DNA from 3 places in the Micromonospora sp. NPDC048169 genome. Region 1 is predicted to be linked to each of the others. Evidence: riboswitches for the same ligand, from Rfam matches in the RefSeq annotation. Region 1 holds a riboswitch; each other region holds the start of a gene.
The links. Region 1 has a riboswitch for cyclic di-AMP ahead of AB0D28_RS27270 (hypothetical protein). Riboswitches for the same ligand answer to the same signal wherever they lie in the genome.

Region 1 (4,755 bases):
CGCGCTCTACGCGCAGGCCCGCACGCTGCGGGTGGGCCGGCTGCCGGAGCAGCCGGCGTTCGAGGACGAGATCATCGAGCGGCCGGAGTTCCGCGAGTTCCTCAAGGCGTGGTGGCCGCGGCTGCACCCGCGGCACGTGCTGGACTGGCTGGCCCGCCCGGACCGGCTGCGCCGCTACGCCGGGGGGATCCTCTCCTCGGCCGAGATCCGGCTGCTCGGGCAGGCGTACCGCACGCTCGGGACCGACGGGCTGACCGTGGCGGACATCGCGCTGCTCGACGAGCTGGACGCGCTGCTCGGCAAGCCCGTGCAGCGGGCCCGGCCCAGGCGCGACCCGTACCAGCTCGCCGGTGGCGTGCGCGAGCTGAGCACGTACGCCGACCGGCAGCGTGCCGCCCGCGCGGCGGCCCGGGAGCGTCCGGCCGACTACCGCGACTACGCGCACGTGGTGGTGGACGAGTCGCAGGACGTCTCGCCGATGCAGTGGCGGATGGTCGGGCGGCGCGGGCGGCTGGCGTCCTGGACGGTGGTCGGCGATCCGGCGCAGACCGCCTGGACCGGCGACCCGCAGGAGCTGGACCGCGCCCGGGACCAGGCGCTGGGCCGACGCAAGCGGCACCGCTACGAGCTGACCACCAACTACCGCAACTCGGCGGAGATCTTCGCGGTGGCGGCGGCGGAGATCCGCCGGCTCTACCCGGACCTGCCGCTGCCCGACGCGGTGCGGTCCACCGGCGTGCCGCCGGTCGAGCGCACGGTGCCCGCCGCCGACCTGCCGGCGGCCACCGTCGAGGCGGCCGAGGCGCTGCTCGCGCAGGTGGAGGGCACCGTTGGTGTGATCACGCCGGTGCCGCGCCGGGACGAGGTGGCCGGCTGGCTGGGCGCGCTCGGCGCGAGCCGGCTCCAGGTGGTCACCAGCCTCCAGGCGAAGGGCATGGAGTACGACGGCGTGGTGCTGGTGGCGCCGAGTGAGATCCGGGCCGACCCCGGTTCGGGGGTACGCACGCTCTACGTGGCGCTGTCCCGGGCGACCCAGCGCCTCACCACGCTCGACCCGCTCTGAGGGACACCCGTCCGCGCCCCTGACGTCACCCACAGTTCAGTTGCATACATAGCGATGTGAACATACATTGGGCCTGGCCGGTACGGGGCAGGAAGGGTGTTGGCGTGGGCGCAGGTCATGACCACAGCGGCGCGGTGGCCAACGCGGCACACCGCCACCGGGGCCGCCTCTGGGCCGCCTTCGCGCTGCTCGCCGTCCTGATGGTGGTCGAGGCGGTGGCCGCCTTCACCACCGGCTCGCTCGCGCTGCTCTCCGACGCCGGGCACATGTTCACCGACGTCCTCGGCATCGGCATGGCACTGGCCGCGATCACCGCCGCCCGCCGCGCCGGCACCGACCCGCAGCGCACGTTCGGGCTCTACCGGCTGGAGGTGCTCGCCGCCCTGGCCAACGCCGTGCTGCTCGGCGCCGTCGCGCTCTACGTCCTGGTCGAGGCGGTACGCCGGTTCGGCGAGCCGCCGGAGGTGCTGGCCGGCCCGATGCTCGTGGTGGCGGTGCTCGGCCTGCTCGCCAACATCGTCGCGTTCGCGCTGCTGCGCGCCGGGGCGAAGGAGAGCATCAACCTGCGCGGGGCGTACCTGGAGGTGCTCGGCGATCTGCTCGGCTCGCTCGGCGTGATCGCCGCCGCGCTGGTCATCGCCGCGACCGACTGGTGGTGGGCCGATCCGCTGGTAGCCGTCGGGATCGGCCTGTTCATCCTGCCGCGCACCTGGCGGCTCGGCCGGGCCGCGCTGCGCATCCTGGTGCAGGCCGCGCCGGAGCACCTCCAGGTGACCGCCGTGCACGACCGGCTGGCCGCCGTACCCGGCGTGGCCGAGGTGCACGACCTGCACGTGTGGACGCTCACCTCGGGCATGGAGGTGGCCTCGGCGCACCTGACCACCGACCCGGGCGTGGACCCGGGGCAGGTGCTGGCCGCCGCGCGGGCCGCCCTGCACGAGGACTTCTCCATCGATCACGCCACGTTGCAGGTCGAACCCGGAGCGTCGGCCGGCGTGTGCGGGAAGACCGAGTGGTGATTAGGGCAGACTTAAATCACTGTGGCTGTTGTAGTCTTATGCCGGTTTTGCCCCACCTAGTGGCGTTGCTCCACCGAGCCACGCCCGGGCAGCGCCGGTAGTGTCGGTCGCGGCCGCACCCGCGGACGCCACCGGCCCCGGTGGGGCGGCCGTCGCCTAATCGTCCGCAGGGACGAGCCGGGGAACCACGTACGTGGGGTGCATCCGCGTCAGCGGTAGGGATCTTCCGTCCCGAACCCGTCAGCTAACCCGGTCGGCGTTGACGGAAGGACGTGTGAATGCCCCACGTGGCACCTGTACGACGGACAGCCGCCCGGTTGGCGGCCCTGCTCGTCGCGACGCTGGCCCTCGGCGTCGCGACTGTTCCGGTCTCCCCCGCCTCGGCGGGGCCGGCGACCGGCCTGCTCGCCGCCGCGCCCGGCGGCGACGACGAGGGCGGCACGCCCGAACTGCGTGCCCAGCTCGACGCCGCCAGCAAGGGCTGGCTGGAGGCCAAGGCCGCGCTGAACCGGTCGGTGAGCCGCCAGAAGCAACTGAACGAACAGCTCAAGACGGTCGGCGCCGAGCTGGCCGTACGCGACGCCAAGGTCGGCGAGATCGCCGCCGTGGCGTACCGCAACGGCCGCCTGGGCACCGCCGGGGTGCTGCTGGGCAGCAGCAGCCCGGAGGGCTTCATGGACCGGGCCGCCGCGCTGGAACAGGTCGCCGCGCACGAGGACCGTACGCTGCGCGACCTGATCGCCACCCGGGACCAGGCCACCCGCACCCGCGCCCAGCTCGACGGCGAGATCCGCGAGCAGCGCAAGCAGGTGACGGTGATGGCCAAGCGCAAGGAGCAGGCCGAGCGCGCCCTGGAGGTGGCGAACGACCGCGCCACGCGCAGCAGCAGCGGCGGCAGCGTCCAGGGCACCTCCACCAAGAACGCGAAGCCGGCGCCGCGCAACTCGGACGGCTCCTGGCCCCCGGAGTCGTGCAGCGTCAACGACCCGACCCCGGCCAACGGCTGCATCACCCCGCGCACGCTGCACGCGCTGCAACAGGCGAAGGCGGCCGGCTTCACCAGGTACGTCTCGTGCCACCGGCCCAGCGGCTCGGGCGAGCACCCGAAGGGGCGGGCCTGCGACTTCGCCGCGCAGAAGAACGGCTTCGGCGGCGTGGCCTCCGGCGGCGACCGGACGTACGGCAACAACCTGGCCGCGTACTTCGTGCGCAACGCCGACCCGCTCGCCGTGCTCTACGTGATCTGGTTCAAGCAGATCTGGCTGCCCAGCAGCGGGTGGAAGTCGTACAGCGGGGGCAACGGCGACCCGTCCAGCGACCACACCAACCACGTGCACCTGTCGGTGTACTGAGCGCCCGGAAGGGGCCGGCCGGATCAGGCCGGCCGGCCCTCCAGGGTCGCTCCGAGACGCGCCGCCAGGCCCAGGTGAGCCGCCCGGGCCTGGCGGAACGCGTACCCGAACAGCGGTGCCGGCGCGGTGAGCGTGATCTCCACCTCGACGCGTACCGTGCCGTCGTCCTCGTCGCGCAGCCGGGTGTGGTTGCGTACGGTCGTCGCCGGCTGCTGCCGGGCGACGGTGACCACCTCGTCCTCGCTCGCGATCAGCACGTCCGCCTGGTAGGTCACCGGGAAGTGCAGCGGGCCGAGTTGCAGCCGGTCGGTGATCGCGTAGCTGGCCAGCGCGCCGGGCCGGGCCGGCAGCTTCCGGACCCGGACGATCAGCGGATGCAGCTCACCCTGGCGACTCAGGTCGCCTAGCAGGGCCACCGCTTCGGCCCGGCTGCACCGGGCCTGCACGGTGTAGCTGAAGCTGTCGCTGCTCTGCAAGCGGGCCCCCTCGCCGTCGTGCGTCGCGACGATCGTCCCGTACCGACGCCGGACTGGCAACGGGTAGAAGGTCCCCTGGCCGCAGGGGGTGCGAACGGCGCTCAGGCGCCGGGCAGCACCTCGGGGGTGTCGTCGGCGAACCACGGCTCGGGCGCGCCGAAGAGGCCGAGCAGGCCGGTCACCCAGAGCTGCCGGTGCACGAACCGGCTCGGCTCGGTGACCACGAGCTTGACGCCGCTGACCTCGCAGGTCTGGAAGCCGGCGACCATGGCGCTGATGCCGACCGAGTCGATGAACGTGACAAGCCGCATGTTCAGCTCGATCCGCGCGGGGCGGGCCTTCGCGAGCACCTCGGCGATCGCTTCCCGCACCTCGTACGCGGTGTCGACGTCGATCTCCCCACGGGGCGCGATCTCGACGACACCACCCGGCCGCACCGACTTCACGATCGACAGGCTCACGCGAGCACCTCCACTCGCCCATGACGGGCGCCTCATCAGTACGCGGGCCGCGACCGAGAGTATTCCTCCCACGCCCCGGTCGCCACCCCCCGGGATGAGCAATTCGCGAACTGGGCACACCTGGGCGTACCCAATCCGGACCACCGGGTTCCAGTTTCCCCCTGTGGCGGGCCACGGCCAACCGTGCGACCGGGCGGGCCCGCCGATCCCGCGGACCAGGGTAGCTGGCGCACGCACGTCCCGTCCGCACCCGTCCCGGCGCGTTCGGGTGCTTCGTCCCGTTCACCGGCCGCACCCGCCATGACCCGGGCGTGGTTTGCCGCCGGGTCCGGTGGGGCACTGCCCGGGACAGTGACCGCCGGATGGACACCGGAGTCCGAAGTG
Region 2 (4,755 bases), on a different contig from region 1:
GACCCCGGAGCAGGCACTTGCCGAACTGCGTGCCGGTAATCACCGGTTCGTCACCGGCGTCCCCCAGCATCCGAATCAGGACGCCGGCCACCGGGCGGCTGTCGCCGACGGCCAGCACCCGTTCGCGGTGATCGTCGGCTGCTCCGACTCGCGGCTCGCCGCCGAGATCATCTTCGATCGCGGCCTCGGTGACCTCTTCGTGGTGCGTACCGCCGGGCACACCGCCGGGCCGGAGGTGCTCGGCAGCGTCGAGTACGCCGTCACCGTGCTGGGCACTCCGCTCGTGGTGGTGCTCGGGCACGACTCGTGCGGCGCGGTCCAGGCCGCCCGCGAGGGGGTCCGGACCGGCGCCGCCCCGGCCGGGCACCTGGGCGCGGTGGTGGACGCGGTCTCGCCCAGCCTGCTGCGCGCCGCCCGCCAGGGCGTCGAGGACCTCGACGGCATCATCGACGTGCACATCGCGCAGACCGTGGAGACGCTGCTGGCCCGGTCCACCGTGCTGGCCGAGCGGGTGGCGGCGGGGCGGTGCACGGTGGTCGGCATGTCGTACCGTCTCGCCGGCGGCGAGGTGCGGACCGTGGCGCAGGCCCCGGCCCCGCTGCCCGCCCCGGCGGCGCCCGCGGACCCGGCGCTGGCGAGCTGATCCACGGGGAAGACGAAAGGGGCCGCCCGAGGGCGGCCCCTTCTTCGTGGTGTCCGGCGTCAGAGCAGCGACATGTGGACGTGGTCGGTGTGGTTCGACGGCCCGCTGTAGGAGCGCCAGCCGGTGGCCGGGAACCAGATCTGCCGGTTCCAGATGACGTAGTAGATGCCCAGCCGGTCGGCGTTGCGGATGAGGAAGGCGGCCACCTCGTTGCCGTACCTGCGGGTGTCATTGTTGTGCCAGGGTGCGAAGCCGCTGTTCTGCAGCGACCAGTCGCACGCCTTGCCCTTGGGGTGCTCCCACGGCCCGCCGGACCGGTAGCAGCCCACGAAGCGCTTGAAGCCCGCGCGCCGGACCTCCTTGTAGGCGTGCAGCGTGCGCGGCGTGACGCAGCCCGAGGTGGTCGGGTCGTCCTCGCTGCACGACTCGGCCTTCCACCCGCCGTCGGCGGTGCGGCCGGGGGCGATCTTGGCGACCGGTGAGGTGGCGGAGACCAGTCCGCCGGTGAAGCCGAGACCGCCGACCAGCTTCAGCGCGCGCTCGGCCTGCACCTTCTCGCGCTCCATCGCGTTCTTCTGCTTCTCCTGCTCGCGGACCTCGGCGTCCATCGCGATCTTGGCCTGCTCGGCGCGGGTCTTGACCGCGTTGATGGCGGCCAGGCGCTGCGCGTTGAGGAGGTTCAGCTCGTCCAGGGCGTTGACCCGGCGGACGAACGAGTCGGGGGAGTTGCTCTCCAGCAGCATCGCCATCGCGCCCATCCGGCCGGTCCGGTAGGACTGGGCGGCGAGCTGGTTGACCTGCGGGCTGAGCGCGTCGAGTTCGGCCTGTGCCGTCTTCACCTCGGCCGCCAGCCGCCGCTGGCGGTCCTGCGACTTGGCGAGCTTCGCCTTGGCCTGGAGGAAGTTCCGGTTGGCGGAGTCGATCGCCTCGGTGATGAGCGGCGGTTCGCCGTCCTCCTCGTGGCCCGAGGGGTTGCCGGGTGCCGCCGCGGCGGGGGCCGCGGTCGCCGGCGTCGGCCCGGCCAGCACGGCCAGTGAGGCCAGCACGGCCACCACGGGTGTCAGCCAGCGGCGCAGGGGTGCCGTCACAGTGTTCCCTTCCGTCGGCCGCCGACCGGGTTAGCTGACGGGTTCGGGACGGAAGTGGCCCCTACCGCTGTCGCGGATTCACCCCATGTACCTGGTTCCCCGGCTCGCCCGTGGGCGATTGGGCGGCGGCACCGCTGGCGCCGGTGCGCGCCTTCGGCGGTGACCGGCAGCGAGGTTACCCGACAGCACTCGTGAGGATCTACGTCCGGAAGCCGACCAATAGCGAGATTTCGCCGTGGCGCACCGTGACCAGCGTCGCGTTTGAAATCGATGGTCACGCTGCGGAGTCTCACCATGCGGCCTCCGTACTCCTTCCGCCGCCGAGCGCCTCCAGCGCGTCGTCCCGTCCGGCCGGCGGCCGGGGCGCGGGCGGCGCCGGCTCCGCGCCGCGCGGGCGCCGTCCGGCGGTGGTCACGATCGCGGCCAGGCCGGTGGTCAGCGGTACGGCGGCGATCAGGCCGAGCGTGGCCACCGCGCTGCGGACGATCTCCTGGGCGAGGAACTCGCTGGTGAGGATCTCGCTGACCGGGCGGGAGTCGGCGACCAGCAGGAGCAGCAGCGGCAGCGAGGCGCCCGCGTACGCCAGCACGATGGTGTTGACGGTGGACGCGATGTGGGCCCGGCCGACCCGGGTCGCCGCGCGGTAGAGCTGCCGCCGGGACAGCCCGGGGTTGGCGTGCGCCAGTTCGGTGACGGTGGCCGCCTGGGTGACTGTGACGTCGTCCAGCACGCCCAGCGAGCCGATGATGATGCCGGCCAGCAGCAGGCCGTGCAGGTCCACGTCGGCCTGGAACATGGACAGCGTGGTGGCGTCCTCGCTGCCGAAGCCGGTCAGGTGGGTGGCGGACGTGGCGAGCAGGCCGAGCACGCCGGTGATCACCAGGCTGCCCAGCGTGCCGAGCACCGCCACCGACGTCTGCGCGGTGATCCCGTGGGTCAGGTAGAGCACCACGAACATGATCAACGCGGCGCCGACGATGGCCACCAGCAGCGGCGGCTGGCCGGCGCCGATGCCTGGCAGCACGAAGCCGAGCAGGATGGCGAAGCTGGCCGCCAGGCCGGCGAGCGCGGCCAGCCCGCGCCAGCGGCCGAACGCCACGATCGCGGCGGCGAACAGCACCATCAGCCAGATCAGCGGTGTGCCGCGCTGGTGCTCGGCGATGTTGTAGGACTTCACCGCCGGGTCGGCCGGATCGGTCAGCTCGACCAGGACCACCTCGTCGCCGACCGCGACCCGGGGCGCGCCGGGCCCGGCCGGGATCGGCGTCTCGACCTGGCGGCCCGCGTCCGGGCCCTGCTCGGCGGTCACCGTCACGGTGCCGCAGGGGCCGCCCCCGCCGTCCGGGGCCTCCGGGGTCGGCGGGCAGGGCTCGGTGACCACCCGGGTCACCGTGCCGTGGTAGCGGGGGACGTCCGCGCCGCCGACCGGCTCCCGGTCCTGCCGGGGCCAGAGGACCAGCGCCGCGATCACGGTGAGCGCGAACAGCGGCACCACCACGGCGACGAGCAGCCGGCGTACGCCCGGCGGCGCGGCGGGTGCGGGGCGGGTGTGGTCGGCACCCATGGCGTCTCTCCCAACGGTCGGGGCGACGCCTGGTCCGCCGGACCGGTCTGGTCACCCGGGCGGCGCGGACGTGTCGACCACGTCCGGGTCGTCGCCCGGCCATGGTAGGCAGCCTGACCTCACCGGGACCGGTGACGCTCGCCTCGCGTGATCAGGCCAGACCGGCCCGGCGTCGCCGGTACTCGTCCTCGTCGATCTCGCCGCGCGCGTACCGCTCGTCCAGGATGCGCCGGGCCGTCGTCGGGCCCAGGTACTGGGGGCCGGTCCACCGCACGGCCGCCCAGACGAGCCCCGCCAGCACCGCGAGCACCAGCAGGGACCAGATCCACATCCAGCCCATCATCGGGCTCTGCCACATCATCGGGCCGCCCTCCGTCCGTCGCCGCGGGTCCGCCGGGGTCGGCCTGCCCGCCACTTCGACGGTACGACCGGCCCGACGCGTCGGCGCGGGTCGATGTGCCCGGTTCCGGGGGCCGGAGGTCCCCGCTCAGCCGCGCTTCATCAGGCGGCCGACGGCGGCCATCATCTCGGTCGCCATCTCGTCGGCCCGGCCCTCGGCGGCGCCCTCGTGCATGCAGTGCCGGGCGTGGCCGTCGAGCAGGCCGAGGCCGACCTTGTCCAGCGCCGCCTGGATGGCCGAGATCTGGGTGAGCACGTCGATGCAGTAGCGGTCGTCCTCGACCATCTTCTCGATGCCACGGACCTGACCCTCGATGCGGCGGAGCCGGGCGAGGAGTTGGTCCTTGCTGGCGGTGTAGCCCCGGGTCGGGCTGGACGGCGCGGTCATGGAACCGAGGATAGCGTACCCCTCGGGGGTATGCTACCGTCTCGAACGTACCCCTGGGGGGTATAAGATCGGAGGGCGAGATGGAGAGCACCTACCAGGTGAGCGGCATGACCTGCGGGCACTGCGTCAACTCGGTGAGCACCGAGCTGAGCGCGCTTCCGGGCGTCACCGACGTCCAGGTCGACCTGGCCGGCGGCCGGGTCACCGTCACCAGTCAGGACCCGCTGGACGTGGACGCGGTCCGCGCGGCGGTCGACGAGGCCGGCTACGACCTCGTCGGTGCGTGACGGGTCCGACGGACCCGCGGAAACCGAGGAGACACCAATGAACACGGCGACGAAGCTCAGTGGCTTCGCCCTCGGCCTCGTGGCGGTGTTCGGCGCGGCGTACGGGATCGGCAACCTGGCCGATCCCGTCACCCCGGCCGCCGAGACCCGCCACGACGACAGCGACAGCGACCACGGGGCCGGCGACGCCGGTCACGGCGACGAGAGCCAGGCGGGCGGCGCTTCCGCGCACCTGCCCGGCGGCCTGCTCGTCTCCGAACGCGGCTACACCTTCCAGCCCGCCGCCGCCCCGGCGGGGCAGTTCGCCTTCCGGATCACCGGCCCGGACGGCGCACCCGTCACCCGCTACGAGGTGGCCCACGACAAGCGCATGCACCTGATCGTCG
Region 3 (4,755 bases), on a different contig from region 1:
GCAGATCCGCGCGGTGCGCCGCCGGCTGGTCAAGAAGGTCCTCGCCACGCTCAAGGACATGTCCGCCGAGTCGTACCGCACGTTCTGGACCGAGTTCGGGCCGGTGGTCAAGGAGGGTCTGCTGGAGGACCCGGACAACACCGAGACGCTGCTGGAGCTGGTGCGCGCCGCCAGCACCCACGACCCGGCCGAGCCGACCACGCTGCGCGCGTACGTGGAGCGGATGCGCGACGGCCAGACCGAGATCTACTACGCCACCGGCGAGAACCGGACCACCATCGAGAACTCGCCGCACCTGGAGGCGTTCCGCGCCAAGGGCTACGAGGTGCTGATCCTCACCGACCCGGTGGACGAGGTGTGGGTCGAGCGGGTCGGCGCGTACGACGGGAAGACGCTGCGCTCGGTCGCCAAGGGCCAGGTGGACCTGGAGACCGACGAGGAGAAGGAGAAGGCCGAGGCGGAACGGCAGGAGTACGCCGACCTGCTCACCTTCCTCGGCGGCGCGCTCGCCGACAGCGTCAAGGAGGTGCGCCTGTCCACCCGGCTGACCACCTCACCGGCCTGCGTCGTGGGCGACGCGCACGACATGACGCCGACGCTGGAGAAGATGTACCGGGCCATGGGCCAGGAGGTGCCCCAGGTCAAGCGGATCCTGGAGCTGAACCCGGCCCACCCGCTGGTCACCGGGCTGCGCAAGGCGCACGGGGAGGGCGGCGACCCGGCCGCGCTGACCGAGACCGCCGAGCTGCTGTACGGCATGGCGCTGCTGGCCGAGGGCGGCGAGCTGGCCGACCCGGCCCGGTTCACCCGGATCCTGGCCGACCGCCTGGCCCGCGGCCTGTAGCGGTGAGGCGGGGCCCCTTCTCGTCGCCGGCGCGACAAGAAGAAGGGGCCCCGCCTCACAACTGGCAGGGGAAGAACCCGTGCCGGGCCAGCGGCTCGACGATCTGGTGCTCCTCGTACGACAGGTGCGACAGCAGCGTGTCGGTGAGCAGGTCCACCGCCTCCTGGAGTCCGGTGAAGTCGCCGGGCCGGCGGACCAGCTCCACGAGCGCGCGGTCGACGCTCTCCACCACGCCGTGGATCACCACGTGTTCCTCCTCGAGGCGGTCCAGCACGGCGGCCAGCCCGGTCTCGGAGCGGCGCAGGTGCGGGAAGATCGAGGCGTCCTCAAGCCCGTGGTGCTGGGTGACCATGGTGCAGTACGCCGCGCAGTAGGCCCCGAGCGTCCAGTTGTTCTGCCGCATGGTCATCTCGTTCAGCGCGGCCCGCGCCCGGCCCGGCGAGACAGTGCCCCGCTTGACCTGTTCCAGCAGGTCGCGCACCTGGGCCAGCTCCTGGCGCAGGTGGTCGTGCACGTCCACCAGGTGCTGCCCGGCGGCCTGTCCCCGGGGCGGGTAGACGTGCCCGGCCGGCGGCGGCGGGGCGCTCGGGCGAGTGGACTCGTCCCAGGGGCGGCGCGCGCTCAGGCGTACCCCCGGGTCCGGGGTGGGCGTGACCCCGAGCGTGCTGGGCGCGCCGGCGGCGGCCTGTTGCCCGGTGGCCGCGCGGGGCTCGGGCGGGGTGCGCTCGGCGGCGACCAGCTCGCGCACGGCGGGCGCGACCTCCTGGCCGAAGATCTGGATCGCGCGCGGCTCGTCGCTGCCGAGGATGAACGTGGTGATGCCGTGCTCCAGCGTGAGCCCGGCCAGCTCCTCGACCCACTGTTCCGGCGGCCCGGCCAGGAAACCGGCCGACGAGCGGGCGAACGTGCCTGTCACGTTGAGCATGCGGCGGATCGCGGCCGGGTCGCGTCCGGCGGCCCGGGCGCCCTCGTCCACCAGCGCGTTCAGGGCGGGCAACTCGTCGGGACCCTTCGGCAGGTACGACAGCGACGGCAGCCAGCCGTCCGCGGCGCGGCCCACCAGGCGCAGCATGCGCGGCTTGTACGCGCCGACCCAGATGCCCACCGGGTGGGCGGGCGCCGGGCCGCGCTTGGCGCCGACCACCCGGTAGTGCTCGCCGTCGACACGGATCATGCCGCGGTGGTCGGTGTCCCAGACCTCGCGGATCACCCGGATCGCCTCGTCGAGGGCGTCGACGGCCGCGCCGGGGGACAGGCGCCGCCCGCCCGTTGCCTCGATCGCGTCCCAGAAGGCGCCCGCGCCGAGCCCCAGCTCGACCCGGCCGCCGGTGAGCAGGTCCAGGCTGGCGACGCTGCGCGCCAGCACCACCGGCTGGCGCAACGGCAGGTTGAGGACGTTTCCGGCCAGGCGGACGCGTTCGGTGGCGGCGGCCACGTAGGACATCAGCGTCCAGGTGTCCAGGAAACCCGGCTGGTACGGGTGGTCCTGGAAGGTGACCAGGTCCAGTCCGACCTGCTCGCAGAGCCGGGCCAGCGCCACCACCTGGTCCGGCTGCGCGGCGGCGGGGGTGAGGAAGCCGCCGAAGGTCAGCTCGTGTCCGTGATCGGTCATCCGTCCCGCCTCCCGTGATCTTGCCCAGTCCTGCCACGGTAGCGCCCGGTCGCCCGGCCGGGTGAAGGGCATCACAAGAAGTGGATGATCGGCGCAAAGCGCTCCTAGCGTCGGTTTCGTTCGCAGTAGCGGACACCGCGGGCCGGAAACGCCAAATCCCGCCGCCGGCCGCGGTCACCGAACCTCGTGCGGGAGCGGGGGAACCACACGTTCCACGGTGCATCGTCACCTCGGGGTGAAGCCGCCACCGGCGGCCGGGCTCCTCGGCCCGAACCCGACAGCTCACCTCGTCGGCGTGGAGGAATCCACATGGCAACCGAATACTCAGCCCGAAGCCGCCGTACCGCTCTCGGAGCGGTGATGGCCGGCGCCGCCCTCGGCGCCGCGACCCTGTTCGGCTCGGCCGCTCCGGCCAGCGCGGGCGTCAACTGGGACGCCGTCGCACGCTGCGAGTCGGGCGGGAACTGGAAGATCAACACCGGCAACGGCTACTACGGCGGGCTCCAGTTCTCCCGTGCCACCTGGAACGGCTACGGCGGCCAGAAGTACGCCGCCCGCGCCGACCTGGCCAGCCGGTCCGAGCAGATCGCCGTCGCGGAGAAGGTGCTGCGCGGGCAGGGCATCGGCGCCTGGCCGGTCTGCGGCAAGAAGGGCGGCTCGGCGAAGAAGAGTTCCGGGCCGGCTGCGGCCGAGAAGCGGTCAGGCGCGAAGAAGGCCGCGCCGCGGCGACCGGCCACGAAGAGGGCCGCGCCGGAGCGGGCCACCACCCTCGTCGCGCCACAGCCCAGGACCGGCACCGGGACGTACCTGGTCCGGCCGGGGGACACGCTGTCGGAGATCGCCGTGGCGCAGCGCGTGGACGGCGGCTGGCGTGCCCTGCACGAGCGCAACCGCGCGGTGGTGGGCGACGACCCGGGGCTGATCTTCCCCGGTCAGCGGCTGCGTCTGCGCTGACCGGTCTCGCGGACGCCCGGCCGCTTCACCCCGGCCGGGCGTCCGCGCCCGTGCGACACGCCGCGTTGCCGGTGTCCGGCCTGCTCGCGGCACCGGGACGCGGCCCGCGAGGGCCGGTAGGCGCGATTCGTCGGGGGCGGTTGCTAGGGTCACGGTCCTCGGCTAAGACGTGAAGAAAGCGCTGATATGACCAACGACCCGTTCTCGGCGGCGGCGAGCATCGACGAGCTGCTGACCCGTACGCAGCAGGCGCTCACCGCGATGCGCTCCCGGGCCTCGGCGCACGCCGACGGCGAGGCGGCCGACCTGCTGCGCGCCGAGGGCACGGCCGCCGGCGGCCGGGTCCGCGCCGTCGCCGTCCAGGGTGGCCGGCTGGATTCCGTGACGATCGACCCGGAGCTGGCCGGCGAGCCGCTGGACGTCCTCGGCGGGCACCTCGTCGCCGCCGCCAATGCCGCGCTGTCCGAGCTGGACGCCCAGGTCAGCGCATCTGCGCGGGCCGACGCCGATGCGCTCGCCGCCCGGCTCGGCAGCATGGGCGACCAGGCCGAGCTGTTCGGCCGCGCGATGCACGAGGCTGCCGCGCGGATCCACCGCGACCGCGGCACCGCGTCCCAGGGCGCCCGCCCGGCCTGACGAACCGGGTGCCCACCCGGACGACGCGACGAAGCGCCCGGCTCGACGCGATGCCGTCCGGCAAGCCGCGATGCCGTCCGGCCAGGCGCCGTGAGGGGCCCGGCCGGGCATGACGAGGCGGCCGGCCGTCGGGAGGACGACGACCGGCCGCGCTACGCCACGGTCAGCTCAGGGTGACCGCGGTGTCGTCGACGACGAAGGACGTCTGCAACGAGCTGTCCTCCACGCCGCTGAACGAGATGGTCGCCGTGGTGCCGGCCAGCGACGAGATGTCGAAGGACCGCTGCACGTAGCCGGTGGCCTTGTTCAGGTTGGAGTAGGTGGCCAGCGTGGTGCTGCCCGCCTTGACGGTGAGCTTGTCGTACGCGGTGCTGGTGGTCGACTCCGCGCTGTCGATGTGCAGCCAGAAGCTCAACGTCGCGCGGCATCCGGCCGGGATCGTCACCGACTGACTGAGCGTGTCGGTGTGCGACGAGCCGTACCCGTCCAGCCACGCCTTGTACGAGCCGCCGTGCGCGGCCTGGCCGCTGTCGGTGGTGATGACGCCGGACGAGGCGCTCCAGCTCACGTTGCCCGACTCGAAGCCCGGGTTGGCGAGCTTGTTGCCGGAGCAGCCGCCCGACGGCGGGGTGGTCGTGGTGCTCGGGGTGGGCGTCGGGCTGCCGCCGGAGCAGGTCGGGTCACCGGACTGGGCGGGCACGCTCACCGC

Region 2: another riboswitch for cyclic di-AMP. It lies ahead of AB0D28_RS07440 (hypothetical protein); the one in region 1 lies ahead of AB0D28_RS27270 (hypothetical protein).
Region 3: another riboswitch for cyclic di-AMP. It lies ahead of AB0D28_RS22735 (transglycosylase family protein); the one in region 1 lies ahead of AB0D28_RS27270 (hypothetical protein).

What each region holds. Positions count from the first base shown of each region.
Region 1 is NZ_JBEZMS010000050.1:28,230-32,984, forward strand. It holds gene AB0D28_RS27260 (AAA family ATPase) at 1-1,063, shown strand, start outside; gene AB0D28_RS27265 (cation diffusion facilitator family transporter) at 1,168-2,082, shown strand; cyclic di-AMP (ydaO/yuaA leader) riboswitch at 2,226-2,356, shown strand; gene AB0D28_RS27270 (hypothetical protein) at 2,361-3,434, shown strand; gene AB0D28_RS27275 (SRPBCC family protein) at 3,458-3,910, opposite strand; gene AB0D28_RS27280 (STAS domain-containing protein) at 4,012-4,371, opposite strand.
Region 2 is NZ_JBEZMS010000006.1:17,980-22,734, forward strand. It holds gene AB0D28_RS07435 (carbonic anhydrase) at 1-643, shown strand, start outside; gene AB0D28_RS07440 (hypothetical protein) at 703-1,731, opposite strand; cyclic di-AMP (ydaO/yuaA leader) riboswitch at 1,735-1,866, opposite strand; gene AB0D28_RS07445 (YibE/F family protein) at 2,021-3,295, opposite strand; gene AB0D28_RS07450 (SHOCT domain-containing protein) at 3,447-3,656, opposite strand; gene AB0D28_RS07455 (metal-sensitive transcriptional regulator) at 3,783-4,082, opposite strand; gene AB0D28_RS07460 (heavy-metal-associated domain-containing protein) at 4,163-4,369, shown strand; gene AB0D28_RS07465 (hypothetical protein) at 4,407-4,755, shown strand, end outside.
Region 3 is NZ_JBEZMS010000030.1:15,388-20,142, reverse strand. It holds gene htpG (molecular chaperone HtpG) at 1-844, shown strand, start outside; gene AB0D28_RS22740 (LLM class flavin-dependent oxidoreductase) at 900-2,456, opposite strand; cyclic di-AMP (ydaO/yuaA leader) riboswitch at 2,622-2,767, shown strand; gene AB0D28_RS22735 (transglycosylase family protein) at 2,766-3,410, shown strand; gene AB0D28_RS22730 (YbaB/EbfC family nucleoid-associated protein) at 3,597-4,046, shown strand; gene AB0D28_RS22725 (M4 family metallopeptidase) at 4,210-4,755, opposite strand, start outside.